3 regions of the Lysinibacillus sp. FSL M8-0216 genome follow, and region 2 is predicted to be linked to each of the others. Evidence: riboswitches for the same ligand, from Rfam matches in the RefSeq annotation. Region 2 holds a riboswitch; each other region holds the start of a gene.
The links. A riboswitch is a leader RNA that binds a small molecule or an ion and turns the genes downstream of it on or off. The one in region 2 is predicted to bind S-adenosylmethionine.

Region 1: another riboswitch for S-adenosylmethionine. It lies ahead of MKX57_RS13560 (Na+/H+ antiporter NhaC family protein); the one in region 2 lies ahead of metA (homoserine O-succinyltransferase).
Region 3: another riboswitch for S-adenosylmethionine. It lies ahead of metK (methionine adenosyltransferase); the one in region 2 lies ahead of metA (homoserine O-succinyltransferase).

Annotation. Positions count from the first base shown of each region.
Region 1 covers NZ_CP152007.1:2,756,389-2,759,583, reverse strand. The annotation lists gene MKX57_RS13570 (class I SAM-dependent methyltransferase) at 1-137, opposite strand, end outside; gene MKX57_RS13565 (DUF3953 domain-containing protein) at 952-1,185, shown strand; SAM riboswitch class I at 1,305-1,408, shown strand; gene MKX57_RS13560 (Na+/H+ antiporter NhaC family protein) at 1,513-2,793, shown strand.
Region 2 covers NZ_CP152007.1:2,602,073-2,605,267, forward strand. The annotation lists gene MKX57_RS12695 (endospore germination permease) at 1-641, shown strand, start outside; gene metA (homoserine O-succinyltransferase) at 697-1,632, opposite strand; SAM riboswitch class I at 1,731-1,840, opposite strand; gene MKX57_RS12705 (nucleotide excision repair endonuclease) at 2,043-2,414, shown strand; gene MKX57_RS12710 (hypothetical protein) at 2,462-2,845, opposite strand; gene MKX57_RS12715 (TrmB family transcriptional regulator) at 2,867-3,195, opposite strand, start outside.
Region 3 covers NZ_CP152007.1:3,762,883-3,766,077, reverse strand. The annotation lists gene pckA (phosphoenolpyruvate carboxykinase (ATP)) at 1-798, opposite strand, end outside; SAM riboswitch class I at 1,191-1,309, shown strand; gene metK (methionine adenosyltransferase) at 1,593-2,789, shown strand; gene MKX57_RS18545 (gamma carbonic anhydrase family protein) at 2,961-3,195, opposite strand, start outside.

The DNA.
Region 1 (3,195 bases), 150 kb from region 2:
ACATGTTTATTTTTCAAATCAGGTAAAAGTGTTTTTAATACATGCCACTCTCCTGCGGCGTCCAGCCCTTGAACAGAACGTGGCATTTTTTCGTAAGCAGAAAAGAATTGCATATCATCATATTTATTTTGCTTCATCGTTTAAACATCTCCTATAATTAAGCTAGCCTCCTACATATCCTTGGTGATCTAGGAGGCTAGCTATCTTCTTCTAACCATGGTTTTCACCCCTATAATAGCTTTTCAAAACCATTCAAGAATACATAAAAAGTAAAGTACAAAAAGAGTAATCCTGAAATAAACGAAACTATTTGCATAAGCCTTTTCCCATTATTTTACCACCGATGCTACTTAAATATGAAAGGATTAGCCCCCAAAGGATTGAAACGGTGATAAATCCGAAGAAGAAGGGAGGTAAGCTTTTAGTTGCTGAATGTCCAATAGTTGTACCACCTACTATACTTCCACCAACCGTTGGGAATCAACGATTGCAGTCGTTGCTGAAACTACTAGCCAAACACCAGTAAAAAATAAGCCCATAATGATTTCTTTTCAATCGCTGCTCCATGACTCTAATTTTTTGCATGCAAACGTATCTCGGAAAGCTTGGAAGGTTAAAGGGCCAAGCATGATAGTACCGCCAATCCATAAAATGAATTGGAATATTGTACTAGATTGTACTAGAAAGGCTATTCCCAAAACCTATAGTACAGCGTACACCATGTCACCAACAGCACAACCTAAAGAAAAGATAAATGCAGGGTAAAAGCCTTTTGTCAGCCCTGTTCGAATTAAACTTAAATTTCCTGTTTCTAGTTCAAAAGCCAATTAAAAAAACAAAAATAAAAAGTTGTTGGGCTTTCATTTGTCATCTCACCCATCATAGAATTTTTTTATTCAAAAAAGGTTAGATAACTGTTAGTATTCGTTCAAGCAAATAGGGGGAATCGTTTTGTTAAAAACAGTACAAATTATTTTATCAATAATAGGCATCACGCTTTCCATTTACGGATTTATGACACATGATTATCGGCTAAACTTTTTAATGATCCTTTTTCTAGGTTTATTTATGTTAACATTAGGAATTAATGAATTTCGGAGAGAGAGAAAATTATATGGTTGGTTTTTAGTCGGGGTATTTATATTTTCGATCTATGTGTCCATTCAAAGCTTCGTATTCGTATAAAAAGTTGAATTTCGCACTTGATAATAGTCGTGGGATTTTTTTACAATTAAAAACATGTTGCAATTATGGATGTTTTATTTTAGTATTTTAATATTGTGTAAAAAATATAATATTTTTTCTTCTTATCAAGAGAGATGGAGGGACTGGCCCGATGAAATCTCGGCAGCGGAACTATTAAGTTACTGTGCCAAATCCAGCAAGCAATGTTCTTGATAGATAAGAGGAGCGTTTTAACTATAAGGGCTCTTCTTGTTATTTCAAGATGAGGCCTTTTTTATGGTGAAAAAATAAAAAATAGGGCTGATTTTTAATTTTTGGAGGTAGACAATGAAGAAAGAGAATCCATGGGCGCTAATCCCATTTGTTATTTTTATGATTTTATTTATTGGTTCAGGGATTATAATGGGTGATTTTTATGCCTTTCCTGTCATTGTAGCCATCAGCATTTCGGGTGCTGTAGCTCTAGCGATGAATCGAAAAGAATCGTTTTCCCGAAAGGTTGATATTTTTTGCCAAGGTGCCGGAAATTTAAATGTCATGCTGATGGTTATTATTTTTCTATTAGCAGGGGCATTTTCAGAGGTAGCGAAGGGAATGGGGGCTGTAGATTCCACTGTTAACTTTGCTTTATCGGTTATACCGCAAAACCTGGTTGTCGTAGGCTTATTCATCATTGCCTGTTTCATCTCTCTATCCATGGGCACATCAGTGGGGACGATTGTTGCGCTGGCGCCAATTGGAGTTGGAATAAGCGATCTTACGGAGCTACCTATTGCTTTAGTGATGGCAGCGGTTGTAGGCGGTTCGATGTTTGGTGATAATTTATCTTTTATTTCAGATACTACTATTACTGCAGTTCGTTCACAAGGCGCACAAATGAAGGACAAATTTAAGGTCAATTTTTGGATTGTATTGCCGGCAGCTATTATCACAAGTATTATTTTAGGGTTTATGACATCCGGGGGGACAGCCCAAGTAGAGCATCTAAGCTATAATTGGATAAAAATTATTCCCTATGTTTTAGTTATTATTTTAGCGTTATCTGGAATGAATGTTTTCCTCGTTCTTGCATTAGGGATTGTTCTCGCCGGTGCTGTTGGCTTAGCAGATGGCAGCTATCACATAATGAGCCTTATACAAAAGATTGGTGAAGGAATGGAAGGGATGTATGAAATCGCCTTTCTGGCTATATTAATAGCTGGAATGGTGGAAGTTATTAAATTTAATGGGGGAATTGACTTTTTACTCCGTCTTGTAACGCGCAGGATTAAATCGCAGAAGGGTGCTGAATTTGGTATAGCTGGTCTTGTGGGTCTAACTAATTTATCTACGGCCAATAATACAATTGCTATTCTAATTGCCGGGCCACTTGCCAAAAATATTGCTGACCAGTATGAGATTGAGCCGAGAAAGTCTGCAAGTATTTTAGATATTTTCTCTTGTACAGTCCAAGGTCTTCTCCCATACGGAGCCCAATTTCTTGTAGCCGCAAGCGTAGCCAAAATTTCGCCAGTGAGTATCTTGCCGTACTCTTTCTACCCAATTCTTATTGGTATTTGTGGTATGATAGCGATATTCATTGGGTACCCGAAAAAAAAGAAAGCCTAAACTTTTACTACTGAAAATTAAACATGAACGACGAAAGTAGCTCAATCTAAATAAAGATCAGCAAGCTGGTTATTTCAGACTGTAGACAAAAGCCATCGAGTAGTTTGATATGCTCCCTATTAGGTAGACAGATTAAAAAATAAAATCTGTTTATCTAAAGGGAGCATTTTTTTGTGGTGAAGTTAATATCCACTCCAGATTGGAACGAAGGGCGAGGGTGCAGTTCGACCCCGCCCATGGAAAGCTGGAAATCAATCAACGGCTTTACTTTATTTTAAAGTTAATAAATTTCAATAAGAATCAGACAATAAACACTAATGGTATTAGGTAAAAAAATAATAGTAGAAAAATAGGGGAGTAGTCTACTTTTAGGAGATAGGGGGATAGTTCATTGCCCCTTAC
Region 2 (3,195 bases):
TGAATTCCAATCAGGAGAATCAGGCGATACCTGATAATAAGGATTCCCATCAGGAGAATAAGACGAAACCTGATAATATGAATTCCAATCAGGAGAATCAGGCGATACCTGATAATAAGGATTCCCATCAGGATAATCAGACGAAACCTGTTAATACGGATTCCAATCAGGAGAATCAGACAAAACCTGTTAATACAGATTCCAATCAGGATAATCAGACAAAACCTGTTAATACAGATTCCAATCAGGAGAATCAGACAAAACCTGATGATACAGATTCCAATCAGGAGAATCAGACAAAACCTGTTAATACGGATTCCAATCAGGATAATCAGACAAAACCTGTTAATACGGATTCCAATCAGGATAATCAGACAAAACCTGTTAATACAGATTCCAATCAGGATAATCAGGCGAACGATACTAATACAGGTACCACTCAAGTTAATCAGGCTAAACCTGCGACTATGGCTTCCAAGCAAGACAATCAGGCGACACCAGATAATACAGTTTCCAATCAGAAAAAAACAGATAATCCAGTCTCTACTCAAGACAATTCTGAAGCGGGCAACGCTACATCCAAACAGGACGACCAGGCGCCACCAGATAAAACGAGTTCTGACAAGAAAAATCTAGAATAACAAAGTCTAATTCCTTCAAGCTGCTTAGCGAAGAAATTAGACTTTTTAGTGTTATTTAAATATGATATTCAATTTCGTCCACAAAATCCCATTCATATGGTGTCTCTTGGTATACGTAGTAGTTCAACCAGTTGGAGAACAATAAATGCGTATGGGCACGCCATGTATTCATCGGTGCCTTTGCTGGATCATCATTTGGGAAGTAGTTTACTGGAACGTCTATATGGATGCCCTTGGCAACATCGCGACTGTATTCATCGGCTAATGTTGTCGCATCATATTCTAAATGACCAGTAATCATAATGTTTTTATTATCTTTGGATTGCACGATAAATACACCTGCATCCTCTGAATAGGATAATAAGCGTAAGTCTGGATGATTGCGAACCTCGTCAATCGAGACAGATGTATAGCGAGAATGAGGGGCTGTAAATAAATCACTAAAGCCTCGTACTAAATCTACTGTTAAATCAGTAATCACATGAGAATAAACTCCGGAGCATTTAGCAGAAAGCTCGACCTTTCCAATCCCATAATGATGATATAAAGCAGCCTGTGCCCCCCAACATATATGTAGCACGGATGTCACATTCTTTTTTGACCAATCCATAATTTCAGCAATTTCCTGCCAATAGTTAACCTCTTCAAATGGCATTTTTTCTACTGGCGCACCCGTAATGATCATACCATCATAGCGTCGATGACGAATTTGGTTAAACGTTGTGTAGAATAATTGTAAATGAGACTTACTGACATTTTTAGATTCATGAGTAGCTGTGTTTAAAAAAGTAATATTCACCTGTAATGGTGTATTTCCTAGTAATCGTAGTAATTGTAGCTCAGTTTTTTCTTTTTCAGGCATCAAATTTAAGATTAATATATTTAATGGACGTATTTGCTGTGTTCTCGCACGGTCCTCTTCCATTACGAAGATTTTTTCCTCACGTAAATGTTCTCCAGCAGGTAAATTTTTCGGAATATTAATTGGCATCTTGCGTTCCCCTCTCTTTTTTTGCTCCTTTTTCTAAAAATTAAAAAATCCTCCACATTCCATATGAGATAGAATGAGAAGGATTTTTTTCACGTTCACTCTTATCTCTCAAAGGAAAAACCTTTGCTGGAATTAGCACCTTTCTAACATTTGTTAGAGGTTGCTGAAGCGTCATCGGGCCAAATCCCTCTGCTTCTCTTGATAAGATTATTTAATTATCTTGAATTGTAACATGGACTAGTTAGAATATCAATAATTCATAGAATATTTTGTTATTCCTATGCATGTTCTCCAATCATTTGATAAACACTAAGCTTGCTGTATATGGTTATTCTACATGAAATTTTATGGTAAACATGCCGCTATTATGTTACCATATATCTTTAGTAATAGAGAGGAACGTGAATACTTTGATTAATATTGAATTTCCAAAACCAGATGTAGTCATTCGCCAACGCGAACAAGATGTAAAACCAGGTGATGTCCCAATTACACCATACTTTGGTTTCATCGACTTCCACAAAATCACACGTGATAAAGGCGGCATTTTCTTATTCTATAATGAAAAGAATGAGCTATTATTTGTCGGCAAAGCACGTAAAATTCGTCAACGCATTAAAAAACATTTTGAAGACAATGTATCTCCGTTGAAAAACTATCGTGACGAGGTCTTCAAAATTGAAGTCTATGAAGTAGAAGATCCTATGGAACGTGAAATTTATGAAACATATGCGATTAATACGTTCCGCTCCAAATACAATGTAGATAAAGTATTTTATTAATATCAACAAAAACCGAAATCTCTTTTTTAGGGATTTCGGTTTTTTTATTACATCATAGTCATGCGATCTATCGCCATGCTTTTGCCGTTAATATATAGCTCAATAATCGTCAGCTCCGGGTTTTTATTGATGGCATAGACATACGGTTGAGCTTCTTTCTTTTGCTCGCTTCCTTCCTTGAAATGAATGACTAACCGATCTTCATTTGCTGCCACACTTGCTAGCACATTTCCTTTCGAAAACATGACAAGATAGTACGTCATGTCATCTTCATACAATAACTGAATTCTTTCTTGAGCTATAATATGCTGTTGGATATGGTCAGGAACGATGGTTAGCTCCTGAATCTTAGGTGGAACTAGCAGCGGTGCAGAATCACATCCGCCAATCCATAATACATAAAACAATACTGGCAACATCCATTTTTTCAAGATGCTCCCCTTCCCTTATAGCTACTCTAAGAAAAATGCTTTACGTTCTTTAGCAATCCAGTCCTCAAGCTCTTTATCATCACGCTTCACTAGTCGATTGATAAGAACATCATGCCAAACATAATCCTCTAATAAATAAATATGCACAGGATCATTCGTTATAAAAGCGGTTTCCTGGTTTGACGGCGAGTGACCATAAATCATTTCTTGTCCATCAACCGATAAAATAAACCAATGGGGTGTAGAAGTCTTTCTCGTATAGTGTGTGGCTCTGTGCTGATCGATAGATGCCAGATGCTCCCCGACATATAAGGTAATGCCATGCACCTCCACATGCTGTGATACCCCTT
Region 3 (3,195 bases), 1.2 Mb from region 2:
AATATTGAATACACCATTATCAGACCAGCCGTGTTCATCGTCACCGATAAGCTTACGGTCTGGATCAGCGGATAATGTTGTTTTACCAGTACCAGATAGACCGAAGAATAATGCTACATCGCCAGCTTCACCAACGTTTGCTGAACAGTGCATAGAAAGGATACCTTGTTGTGGTAATAAGTAGTTCATAATACCGAAAATAGATTTTTTCATTTCACCAGCATATTCAGTACCACCAATTAAGATAATTTTCTTTTCAAGTGATACAATGATGAATGTTTCAGAAGCAGTACCGTCAACCGCAGGATCTGCTTTAAAGTTAGGAGCTGAGATGACAGTGAAGTCTGCAACATGCGAAGCTAATTCGTCTTTAGTTGGACGGATAAATAATTGATGAGCGAAAAGGTTGTGCCAAGCGTATTCATTAATAACTTGGATGCTTAATTGTGAATCTTTGTCAGCACCAGCAAAGCCTTTGAATACAAATAATTCATCTTGTTCTTTTAAATATTTTATTACTTTTACATACAGGTTATCGAACACTTCAGAGGAAATTGGTTGATTGACTTTACCCCAGTCAATTTGATCTTTTGTGCTTTCTTCTTCTACTGTATATTTATCTTTAGGTGAACGACCAGTGTATTTGCCAGTTTCTGCACGAACTGCGCCATCTACTGTTAACATTGCCTCACCACGAGAAGTAGCTTTTTCTGCTAATTGTGGTACTGAAAGTTGAACGTTAATGTTACCGCCGCTTAATAATTCCTTCAGTTCGTTTGCAATTTCTACTGAATTCATCGATTAAATACCATCCTTTTTTATAGTATTCCCTTGATTTAGAGGGATTTTTTCTTAATTTCAAAAATAGTATAACACAATTGGTTAAATAATCTATACTAATTAAGAAATTATTTTAGAGTTTTTATTACTTTTCAATAAACTGACAAAAAATAATGTTTTTCGAGTAGAAAACATTCAATGCTACAGTAAATTGTCTAAAATTTGAGCCACACATATGTTACCACAAGATGCTAGGTATGTTGTAGGGATTAATTTTCTTCTGTTTACATCATCACCCAAGAATGAAAATTTTTATGGTGATTATTTGTTCCTTCCTTACTATACAGTAATACATAAGAAAATATTTGACAACGTTCTACCTTTTCAGTAACATGAAAATTGAACGGATACTCTTATCCCGAGCTGGTGGAGGGTCAGGCCCTGTGAAACCCGGCAACCTGCATGAATTATTTCACGACATGCGTTGGTGCCAACCTGATGCAAGGGAAAATCCCTTGAACGATAAGAGTGAAAGGTAACGAAGTCATTATTCCTTTCCTCATGTATAGTAACGTGAGTAAAGGATTTTTTTATTGTTAAAAATCAATGTAAAGGTAAGTATATGTAGTTCTTTCCTTATTATAATGACGGATCTTTCGAAATCCTCGTGTTAAAAGTAGCAGTTATTTTTTCACGTAAAGTGAAATGACAACAACAGCGGCTTGAGAGTTCAATCCTTAGGAGCGGACTTGACATGGGTAATGAGTACCGTATTCAAATACTTTTTGTAAGAGTAATAGGAGGAAAACTAAATGACAAAACGTCGACTGTTTACATCAGAAAGTGTAACAGAAGGGCATCCAGATAAAATTTGTGACCAGATTTCGGATGCCATATTAGATGCTATTTTAGCAGAAGATCCAAATGCACGTGTAGCGTGTGAGACAACTGTAACAACAGGATTAGTATTAGTAGCGGGAGAAATTACTACTTCTACTTATGTAGATATCAAAGGTATTGTACGTGATACTGTGGCAGAAATCGGATATACACGTGGGAAATATGGCTTTGATGCTGAAAATTTAGCGGTACTTGTAGCAATTGGTGAGCAATCTCCAGATATTGCTCAAGGTGTTGACCAAGCTTTAGAGGCTCGTGAGGGTTCTATGACAGATGCAGATATTGAAGCAATTGGTGCAGGGGACCAAGGCTTAATGTTTGGCTATGCATGTAATGAAACACCTGAGCTAATGCCGTTACCAATTAGCTTAGCTCATAAGTTAGCACGTCGTTTAACTGAAGTTCGTAAATCTGGTGAGCTAGCTTATTTACGCCCCGATGGTAAAACACAAGTAACAATTGAATACGATGACAATAACGTACCTGTACGTGTCGATACAATTGTTATTTCAACACAGCATGATGAAGAAGCAACACTTGAACAAATTCAGGCTGATCTAAAACAACTTGTGATTGCTCCTGTTGTGCCAAGCGAATTATTAGATACAAAAACAAAATACTTTATCAATCCGACTGGCCGTTTCGTCATTGGTGGGCCAAAAGGAGATGCTGGTTTAACGGGCCGTAAGATAATTGTTGATACATACGGTGGCTATGCACGACACGGTGGCGGTGCATTCTCAGGTAAGGATGCAACAAAAGTTGACCGTTCAGCTGCCTATGCGGCACGTTATGTAGCTAAAAATATTGTAGCAGCTGGTTTAGCAGAACGCGCTGAAGTCCAGTTGGCGTATGCAATTGGCGTGGCACAGCCTGTTTCCATTGCTGTTGATACATTTGGTACAGGAAAAGTGAAGGAAAGCGAAATCGTAGAATGGGTTCGTGAGCTATTTGATTTACGCCCAGCAGGAATTATTAAAATGCTTGATCTTCGTCGTCCAATTTATAAACAAACTGCAGCCTATGGTCACTTCGGTCGTACAGATTTAAATGTACCATGGGAACAAACTGATAAAGCTGACGCATTACGTGTAAAAGCACGTCTGTAAACTATTGTGCTAAAGTGCTGAAGTCGTTAGAAAATTATTCTAATGTATGATGAACAAAAGGGGCTTTTCTGCCCCTTTTGTTTTTTTGCAAAAATGCCCCGCCTTTATTCCTTGAACAATGGTCATGGAAAGCGAGGGATTTTTTATAATGAATGTATTCTTTATAAGCTTTTATTTTTGTAGAGATTTATAATACTGACCTTTTTCTACGTATTCACGTACGATACGCTCCATATCCTCTTTATCCTCAGCGTTTAATTCTCGGACAACTTTCGCTGGACGACCTAATGCTAAGCTATTTGGAGGTATGACTTTACCAGGAGGCACAAGACTTCCGGCTCCAATAAATGCACCCTCTCCAATCTCTGCTCCGTCTAAAATAATGGAGCCCATACCGATTAAGGCA